4 regions of the Pelotomaculum sp. PtaB.Bin117 genome follow, and region 4 is predicted to be linked to each of the others. Evidence: riboswitches for the same ligand, from Rfam matches in the RefSeq annotation. Region 4 holds a riboswitch; each other region holds the start of a gene.

Region 1 (2,202 bases), on a different contig from region 4:
CCGCCGCTTTGGGGTTGTTGTCTAGAAACTCCAAAAAATCTTTCCGTTCCAGACTAAAAACTATTGATTTTTCTAATGTCCTTGCGCAGGCCGAGCGATATCCGCCGTCTAGCAGACTCATTTCTCCAAAAATATCTGATGGTTCAAGTGTTTGAATAGCCATTTCCTGCCCGGTGGACGATTTTGAATATATTAAAACCCTTCCTGATATGATTAGGTATAAGCTTGAACCTTGATCTCCCTCAGAAAATATATCTGTGTTTTCTTCAAAACGTTCCAGATGCATTTTTTTAACCAGGTCTTGCAAAGGACAGTTTAAGTTTTGAAAAAAAGATATTTTTTTCAAAATGCTTTCAAGAGCATCCATATAATGTTTTTCACCCGCCTTTGAAATTTCAATTAATATTTTATACTACTAAAATGGTATTTGAAAGGAATTTTTAATTATGATGAAGGCATATATTTCTCTAAACTGAAAAAGCGGGTATATTTATTTCTTATTATATGGATTTTATTGACTTTTTTAGATATTTAAAAAGATTTAAGTGCTTCTGTAAAGGAAATACGATTTAGAAGCAAAAAAAAATTCCCTGTTGTTATGGAAAAAAGGGAATGGTGGGGTAAAACCCCGCAGATGGGTGATTATATTAAAGGAGGTATTAAAAATAATTATAATTATTTTTATTTGTCACACATGGGTAGCATATCCCAATTTTTTAGGACTTCAGTCCTAAAAATAACACATTTTAATAATATTATTAACTTATTTTATAATTGTTGCCTTTACTTCATTTTTTATCCAATCAGTTACTATAACTGTATGGTTTTGTTCACTAGCGCGGGAGAAAAACTTGTTACGTGAATCGTCAAAACCCATCAATAAATAAAGGGCAATGCCAACAGCAAGCATTGGACTGTAATATTTTACTAATATTAATAAAGTTAGTACTAATAAAATGATATTAAGAACGTTTAAGTAAAACATTTTTCCATAACGCATCCGCTAACCCTTCTTTGTGAAAGGAAATACCGGGGTTACTGGTAACCCGGCTATCATGGCAATATGCCTTAGACCCGTGGTTTTGCGTCCATAGTTTTCACTATGTTTGCTCTTTTCAGTTTGCGTCTTTTATATTATTATATAAAGCTGTCTAATATAAGGAAATATGAAAAAAGAACTATTGTTACGGGACTCTGGTCCTGTTTGGCAGTTAACATTCAGATAGCAATAAAATGTTTAAGTTTATAAATGGAATTTATGGGAAATTGCGTAGCAGATCATATTTTATAGCTCTCATTATTATAAGATAGTCAATTCATTAAGAAAGGAATTTGGATAAACTTGTGATTTGAGTAAAGTGAGATTTGAGTAAAGTTGACTTTAACCACTTGTTCAGATAAAATATTAGATACACTAGTTATTAACTGAGAAAGAACTAATTTGCTGATGTGGCTCAGGGGTAGAGCAGCGCACTCGTAATGCGCAGGTCGTGGGTTCAAATCCCACCATCAGCTCCAAATTATACAGCAATGGCAAGGGTTCCGAGGTTGGAAGTCCTTGCCATTAGCTATTAGAAGTCAAAAGTGTGCCAAACATTTTAAAATGAGACTTATCCATGCCTAACAGAACCGAGCAAAACCAAAAGACAGGTGCGCTCCCAACTAATATTTACTTGACTAAACAAAACGCTTTTAATCGTTACTTCAGCAGTTAATGGGCTCATTGATTCGTACCAGAAAATATGCCAGAATGAATAGATAATAAGAGTAGATGAGGTTTTATTTGTGAGTGATCTAATAAATAGGGTTGGTAAGTTTAAAATTCCGAGGGATTTAATTCGCGGCGATAACAATGAAGATTTGCTTAAGCTGTTTGCAAAAACCATAATCATGAGGGCTGAATATAAAATTTCTAAAGATGTAATTGAATATACAGCGCTGTCTCCTTTATTCAGGGTAAAGGAAGCGGCAGAAACAATTCCCGAGTATAGGGTAGAATGTAAAAATATATACTCCGACAATGAAAACGTTGATATTGAAATAATTGCTGAAGAAATAAAGCAGCGCTTTAACGCTTAAGTAAGACTGTAATAAGCCAGGTTTAATAAATTGGCCGTCCGGCAGGGCGGCTTTGGTTTTACCAAAAAAGCAGGCCAGTGAAACGCCGCAGGTATGAATGACGGGTAGCCGGGGGGAGGCTTG
Region 2 (2,202 bases), on a different contig from region 4:
GTGGAGAAAATCAGACAAAGGCTCCTGGACCAGGCTGCCGGGGTCCGAAGGATAGTGTTTACTGCTCCGGGACTGGATGCTGCAGGCCTGCAGCTGATCGTCGCCCTGCAAAAAGAATTTCCTCACGTAGCGGTGGAATTGGCGCCGGAGGGGCCGGGGGAAATTTTCAGGGAGCTCTTGGCGGGGGAGGTGCGTCCGGGTGTATAAAATTCTGGCGGTGGACGACTCTCCCACCGTGCTCGCCAGCATCAAGCTGGCCCTTGAGCGCCGGGGGTATGAATTGCATACCTTCCAGCGGGCGGACGAGGCGTTAAAGCAGCTAAACAGCAAAAAGGCGGACCTGGTTATCACCGACCTGAACATGCCCGGTATGGACGGTATAACCTTTATCCGGCAGGTGCGGGCCAATACGACTTGCCGCTTTACACCCATCGTCATGCTGACCACCGAGTCGCAGCAGGCCAAAAAGGAAGAGGCCCGCAGAGCAGGGGCCACCGCCTGGATAACCAAGCCCTTTACCCCGGAACAACTGGAAATGGTACTTAAAAAGCTGCTGCGGTGAACACCTTGTGAAAGTTTACACCAGGCGATTCCCATCCTCCCGCCCGCACATTATATAATATTACAATTACCGTTTCAATTAAAGCTAGGAGAGTGTTTAATTAATGGGACTAAAGTCCTATTTACATTAGGATAGAAGTTTTATATAAATTAACAGATAAGTACAAATATAGTGAAAGCTATATGCGCAAAGCTGCGGGTCTAAAGTGCCGGACTTGCACTAAGACGGCCGGGTTGCCGGGAAAGTTAATAATCATACCGACAGACACCCCGGTTGGCCGGGGTATTATTTTTGCTTTTAGAGGTTGATTAATAATGCAAGACGCAGAGCTTATCAGGGAATTTGTAGAAGAAGCCGTCAGTCATGTAGATGTTGTTGAAGTTGGCTTGTTAAAATTGGAAGAAGGCGGCGGGGATACAGATATCATTAATAATATTTTTCGCGCTGTACACAGCGTCAAAGGTACGGCAGGTTTTTTTAACTTGAAAAATATTGTAAACTTATCCCATGCCATGGAAAATCTGCTTGGGGAAGTAAGAAACGGCAAGTTAAAAGTGAAAAATGAAATGGTCGATGTTTTACTGGCGGCTAATGACAGTCTAAAAAACCTGATTATAGATGTGGAAAACAGTGATAATATTGATATTTCAGGGCATTTGGCCAATATATCGGCCAATATGAGCGGTCATGCCGGCGCAGGCCGGCAAATAGAAGTTATTAATGAACGGATGTCTGTAAATGAGCAGCCAGACGAAGAGGTTATCATTGCAGATGGCCGGGAATCAGCTATATTGGACGCTGTAGAGCGTGGACAAAGGGTTTTTAAGATAAGCCATAAAATTGACAAGGAGGTTGCGCTGAATTACGACCTGCCTGCTGACTTTATAAAAAAAATTGAGTCCATCGGCCGGCTTATTGGTTATGCAGATAATGATTTTCTTATTACCACGGTGTTGGAGAAAAGTTTGGCGGCTCTGGCCCTGGATATCCCGGAAGAAAATATTATTGAGTTGGATGTCAATGACGGGTTGGACGAACTTGCCCGGCTCATGGATAAAGGAAGCAATAGTTCTCAAACAGAGAAAAATGCCTGCCAACCTGATGTAAGACCGGCGTTGCCCGAACAGGCTGATTTTGACGCGGCCACTGCCAGCCCGGCTGCTGCCGGCTTACCGGTATCTGACGGAGCGCCGGATGGAACGAAAAAACAGCAGGTAGTGAGCATTGAAGACACAATCCGGGTTAACGTTTCTTTGCTTAACGACTTGCTGAATCTGGTCAGTGAAATGGTTCTCGGGAGAAACCAGCTGTTGCGCATACTTGGGGCTTACCGCAAGGAGATCACGGGTTTGAATGTTTTGTTGCAAAACATCGACAGCATAACGACCGAACTGCAGGAAAAAATCATGCAAACACGTATGCAGCCCGTGGCAAAAGTATTTAACAAGTTTCCCCGGATCATTCGGGAATTATCCAAAAAAATGGGTAAAGTTATTGAATTGCGGATGGAAGGTATTGACGTTGAACTGGATAAATCCATTATTGAAGCCCTTGGCGATCCTCTTACCCACCTGGTGCGCAACGCGGTTGACCATGGCGTTGAAACACCGGATGTGCGGGAAAAAGCCGGTAAATCCAGG
Region 3 (2,202 bases), on a different contig from region 4:
ATCACTGCCGCGGAGGTCGTTACAACCTTCCATGACCCGCTGTACGGGATTGTCTGGCATGTGGTTCTGCTGGCAGCCTTGCTCGTACATGCTTCCCTGGTCAACAAACAGGCGATAAATCTGGTTTACTTAGCGCTGTCCCTGGCTCCGCTGATCCGGATCATGAGCCTTGCCACGCCGTTGGTTGGCGTTCCGCCTATTTACATGTACCTGATTATCAGTCTTCCACTCTTTACCGCGGCGGCGTACGTGATGAGGTATGCCAGCTTTAAGCCAGAGGATGTCGGGTTGATCGTGGGCAGCTTGCCCCTTCAGTTGCTGGTGGCTTCCCTCGGGGTGCCGCTGGGCTTAATAGAATACCTGATATTAAGGCCCGCTCCTCTAGCGCCGGAGCTTACTTTTCAGCATGTCTGGCTTCCGGCGCTGATCCTGCTTGTCAGCACCGGTTTTTTGGAAGAGTTTATCTTTCGCGGGGTTATGTATCGTGCGGCTGCGGAGACATTAGGCAGGTGGTACGGCAGTATTCACATTAGTTTCATTTTTGCGATGCTGCATATTATGCATCGTTCACCGGCGGACTTGGTTTTAGTTTTTGCCATTGCGCTGCTTTTTTCCACGATCGTCGGCTTCTTTAGATCGCTTTTAGGAGTCTCCCTGGCTCACGGATTAACGAATATCGGTTTATATATCATATGGCCGTATCTTCTTAGATAAAAAACGAAAAATTTCCCGTGACCCTCAAAAAAAATATTATAGACAGCGTATACACATAATATAGGTATTTTAGTACCGTCCAAAAGAATGCTTTGGGTCTATTATTTTGTAAGAGCGCTGTTTTTAATTGATTTGTGTAAAATATCACAATCGTATTGCTCAAATCCTGGAAACAACTGAAAAGGCAAACTTACCGAAAGGTAGGGGCGCAAAGCTACGGGTCTAAAACCGGTCCTTTGTCTCAGCAGAAGTGCCGGTCAATGATCGCCGGGCTGCAGCAAAAACCTATTTTAAAAGCAAAGTACCGCTGCACATTGAGCCGGCAGCGGTACTTCTCGTTTGCAGGGATTGCTGTGCAAAATCAGACAAGAAAATGTAACTTTTAGACAAGAAAATGTAACAATTAGACAAGGTTGGCAGGAATATGTTATTATTCAATTAATTATAATTCTTCAAGGAAGGTAACCAATTGAACACGATAACTTTCTTATCTTTGTTATTGGTCTCGTTTCCCGAAGCGATCCTGGTGGCTGCCCTGGGGTTTCTACTGGTAGGACTCAGACCCTGGTGGCGCGATTTACTAATAATCGGAGTTTTACAGGCGGGTTTTGCTTATGTCATCAGGCTCTTGCCGGTACCTTTCGGGCTCCACTCAATTTTTGAAACATTTTTATTCATTCTAAATATTCGCGTGGTTACCCGCCTGCCATTCAGGATAGTAATGCTTGCTTCTTTACTTGGCCTAATTTTTTACGGCTCGGTAGAAACCGTAGCGATACAGTTCTTGCTGCATGTCAAAGGTTTTTCGCTGACTGATGCCTGGAATTACACTTTTATCAGAGTTTTATACTTTCTTCCTCAAGCCTTTGTCATGCTGATATTTATAGTTGCCTGTAAAATTTTTAATATATCTTTAATCGGTTATTCTCAAGCATATAGTTATTCAGGGTACTTATCAAGAAAAGAAATGCAAAAATACTTAAAGGAAGAAATTATTAATAAGCACAATATTTTTATCTTTGTAGTCGTTCTTTTGCCCGTACTGTTGCTGACGATCTTAAACAGTGCTTTTAACGCGGTCAGGTTGAATATTTTTCCGGGGGAACATTTTATTATCTTTAACGGACTCATGGGGTTATTTATCATTGTTTTAACGGTACTGTCCACTGTCGCCGTCAAAAAAATCGGACAGCACGTGGAAAAGGAATACGAGGCCAAGAGAGCGGAGGAAAACTTAAAACAGATCAAACAATTAATTGATTCTTCCAGAAAACAGAGGCATGATTTCCACCACCAGCTGCAAACCATTTACGGGTTGTTGGAAGGCGGTTATTTTGAGAGAGCGCGGGATTATATAGGCGGGGTATTCGGCGATGTATCCAAAACTGTGGATTTGATAAAAACTGATAATTTTAGTGTCAGCGCCCTTCTCTACACGAAAATAGGCCTGGCCGAAGCCAGAAGCATAGAAATGGAAATAAACATTGA
Region 4 (2,202 bases):
TAGATATCGTACCGGGCGACACGGTTATTATTTCGGCCACGCCCATCCCCGGAAACGAAAAGGTGGTTGCCCGGATTATAGACCAGCTTTTTAAACAAGGGGCGCATGTTATCTACGAATCTGCTTCGAGTATACACGTTTCAGGGCATCCTTGCCAGGAAGACCTCAAAATGATGATTAACCTGGTCCGCCCCAAGTTTTTTGTTCCGGTGCACGGAGAATACAGAATGCTTATTAAGCATGCCGAACTGGCCAAGGAAGTTGGGGTTTTGCCGGGTAATGTCTTTGTGGCTGAAAATGGCCAGGTACTGGAATTTACCCGGCGCGCCGGGCGAATCAACGGTAGAGTAACAGCCGGGAAAGTGCTTGTTGACGGCTTAGGTGTCGGAGATGTTGGCAATATCGTTCTCAGAGACCGCAGACAGCTTTCCCAGGACGGAATTCTAATCGTAGTGGTTACTATAAATCGCGAGGCCGGGTTGATTGTGGCCGGTCCTGACATAGTATCCCGGGGTTTTGTATACGTGAGGGAATCGGAAGAATTGCTGGAAGAAGCAAGGATAAAGGTAAGGACTGCATTAGATATATGTATGGAACATGGTGTATCGGAATGGACAACCATTAAATCGCAAGCAAGGGATGTTTTAGGAAAATTTCTTTATGAAAAAACTAGGAGAAGGCCAATGATTTTACCCATCATCATGGAGGTTTGACGAAAGCAATTACAAATAGTACCTAATATGAATAAAGCCGCTAATGCGGCTTTTTCGTGTTTTAACGGATATTATAGTAAATATAGTGAAAAAATATATTGCATAGGGAAATAATAGCTTATATAATAAAGACAAGCAACTTATGTCGAAAGACATAGGTCGCAAAGCCACGGACCTAATGGGTATTAAATTTGCCTTATGGTAGCCGGGCTGCCTTAGGTTGTTATTAAAGCCAAGCCTAAGTATTTTACTTGGGCTTGGCTTTAATTTTGACAAATTTCGATAAATTATGACGCTGAAAATGTTTTTGATTAACGAGGCGCCACGCATGATTAATACGAATATGATTAAAGGCATGTTTCTGTTTTTTTAGGGTTTGGATTGCTTAATAGTTCATACGCCTATGCCGTGGATTTGAACGGTGTTAGTATGGGCCCGCCAATTGTAGATAAAACCGTTAAACCAGGGGAAAGCTTTGAACAGGAATTTAATGTGCAAAACCGAACAGACGGAACTGTCGAGCTCGAGGCTTATATACAAGATTTTCGCGTGGAGAATAATCAATGGGACAAGGTAGAGGATACCGATTCTAGCTGGTCGCCCATGACTTGGGCCACTGTAATCAACGCTCCGGAAAAACTAAATAGTGGGGAACAAGGTAAAATAAGCGTCAAGTTCGATGTTCCTAAAAATGCGGAAAAGGGTGAATATGTAACTTATTTTAACGTCAAATTCATACCTGTGGTCGCAGGGCAAAAGGGGGAAATGACTGCGACAATTAGCGTTGCATCAGAAATTCGTTCGTTAGTTTACGTAAAAGTATCCGATGCCGCAGGGAATTTAAATCTGATAAGAGCATGGCTCGTGAATAAAGCAGGTACCGGCTTCTGGCATGTCAGTAAGCCTGTCTTTACTATTTCGGTAGTTAATACAGGCAATGTGCATCTGGAAGTGCGGGGCAATATTGATATTACGGACGTGAGCAGAAACCAGGGGGCAAAACTTAATGTACCCATGTTTAACGTTTTACACGGCAAAGAGAAAGAGATTGAAATTCCCTGGAATGAAGCGCCTTTAATCGGTTATTTCAAAGGTAAAATACAGTTGACCCATGATGGTGAAAACTTTGATGAGCGGGAGTTTTCCTTTGTGGTCGGGCCCTTGCCGACACTAGCGGGCACCGTAATAATTTTTTCAGCAGTTATTCTTGCAGTCATTCTGTATATCCGCAAGCTGCAAAAGCAATTGAAGGATGCGGAAAAGACTGCGAAGCAATAATCCCGGGTTATAGTGCTTTGAATAAGGCTATCGATGAAGAATTAGATATCCCAGTTGGTCCGGGTAAGAACATAAAAGGAGGTGAATCTATGAGTAAGAAAGCTGTTGCCATTCTTTTGACATTAGGAATCCTGATGGCTGGGGCAGGTATTGTAAATGCAGCTACCTTGAGCATTACTGCTAATGTTTCATCCTCAGTAACCTTGGCTCT

Evidence for each region. A riboswitch is a leader RNA that binds a small molecule or an ion and turns the genes downstream of it on or off. The one in region 4 is predicted to bind cyclic di-GMP.
Region 1: linked by a shared signal. The riboswitch ahead of A4E54_RS11145 (hypothetical protein) and the one ahead of A4E54_RS12455 (COG1470 family protein) in region 4 are both predicted to bind cyclic di-GMP.
Region 2: linked by a shared signal. The riboswitch ahead of A4E54_RS06360 (hybrid sensor histidine kinase/response regulator) and the one ahead of A4E54_RS12455 (COG1470 family protein) in region 4 are both predicted to bind cyclic di-GMP.
Region 3: linked by a shared signal. The riboswitch ahead of A4E54_RS08910 (sensor histidine kinase) and the one ahead of A4E54_RS12455 (COG1470 family protein) in region 4 are both predicted to bind cyclic di-GMP.

The regions. Positions count from the first base shown of each region.
Region 1 covers NZ_MVQM01000151.1:24,879-27,080, reverse strand. The annotation lists gene A4E54_RS11150 (DUF2225 domain-containing protein) at 1-286, opposite strand, end outside; gene A4E54_RS11145 (hypothetical protein) at 764-1,000, opposite strand; cyclic di-GMP riboswitch class I at 1,038-1,121, opposite strand; tRNA gene A4E54_RS11140 (tRNA-Thr) at 1,444-1,518, shown strand; gene A4E54_RS11135 (hypothetical protein) at 1,786-2,079, shown strand.
Region 2 covers NZ_MVQM01000095.1:2,145-4,346, forward strand. The annotation lists gene A4E54_RS06350 (hypothetical protein) at 1-207, shown strand, start outside; gene A4E54_RS06355 (response regulator) at 200-562, shown strand; cyclic di-GMP riboswitch class I at 714-803, shown strand; gene A4E54_RS06360 (hybrid sensor histidine kinase/response regulator) at 877-2,202, shown strand, end outside.
Region 3 covers NZ_MVQM01000126.1:5,809-8,010, forward strand. The annotation lists gene A4E54_RS08905 (CPBP family intramembrane glutamic endopeptidase) at 1-714, shown strand, start outside; cyclic di-GMP riboswitch class I at 888-994, shown strand; gene A4E54_RS08910 (sensor histidine kinase) at 1,184-2,202, shown strand, end outside.
Region 4 covers NZ_MVQM01000164.1:13,165-15,366, reverse strand. The annotation lists gene A4E54_RS12460 (ribonuclease J) at 1-713, shown strand, start outside; cyclic di-GMP riboswitch class I at 838-931, shown strand; gene A4E54_RS12455 (COG1470 family protein) at 1,095-1,991, shown strand; gene A4E54_RS12450 (hypothetical protein) at 2,081-2,202, shown strand, end outside.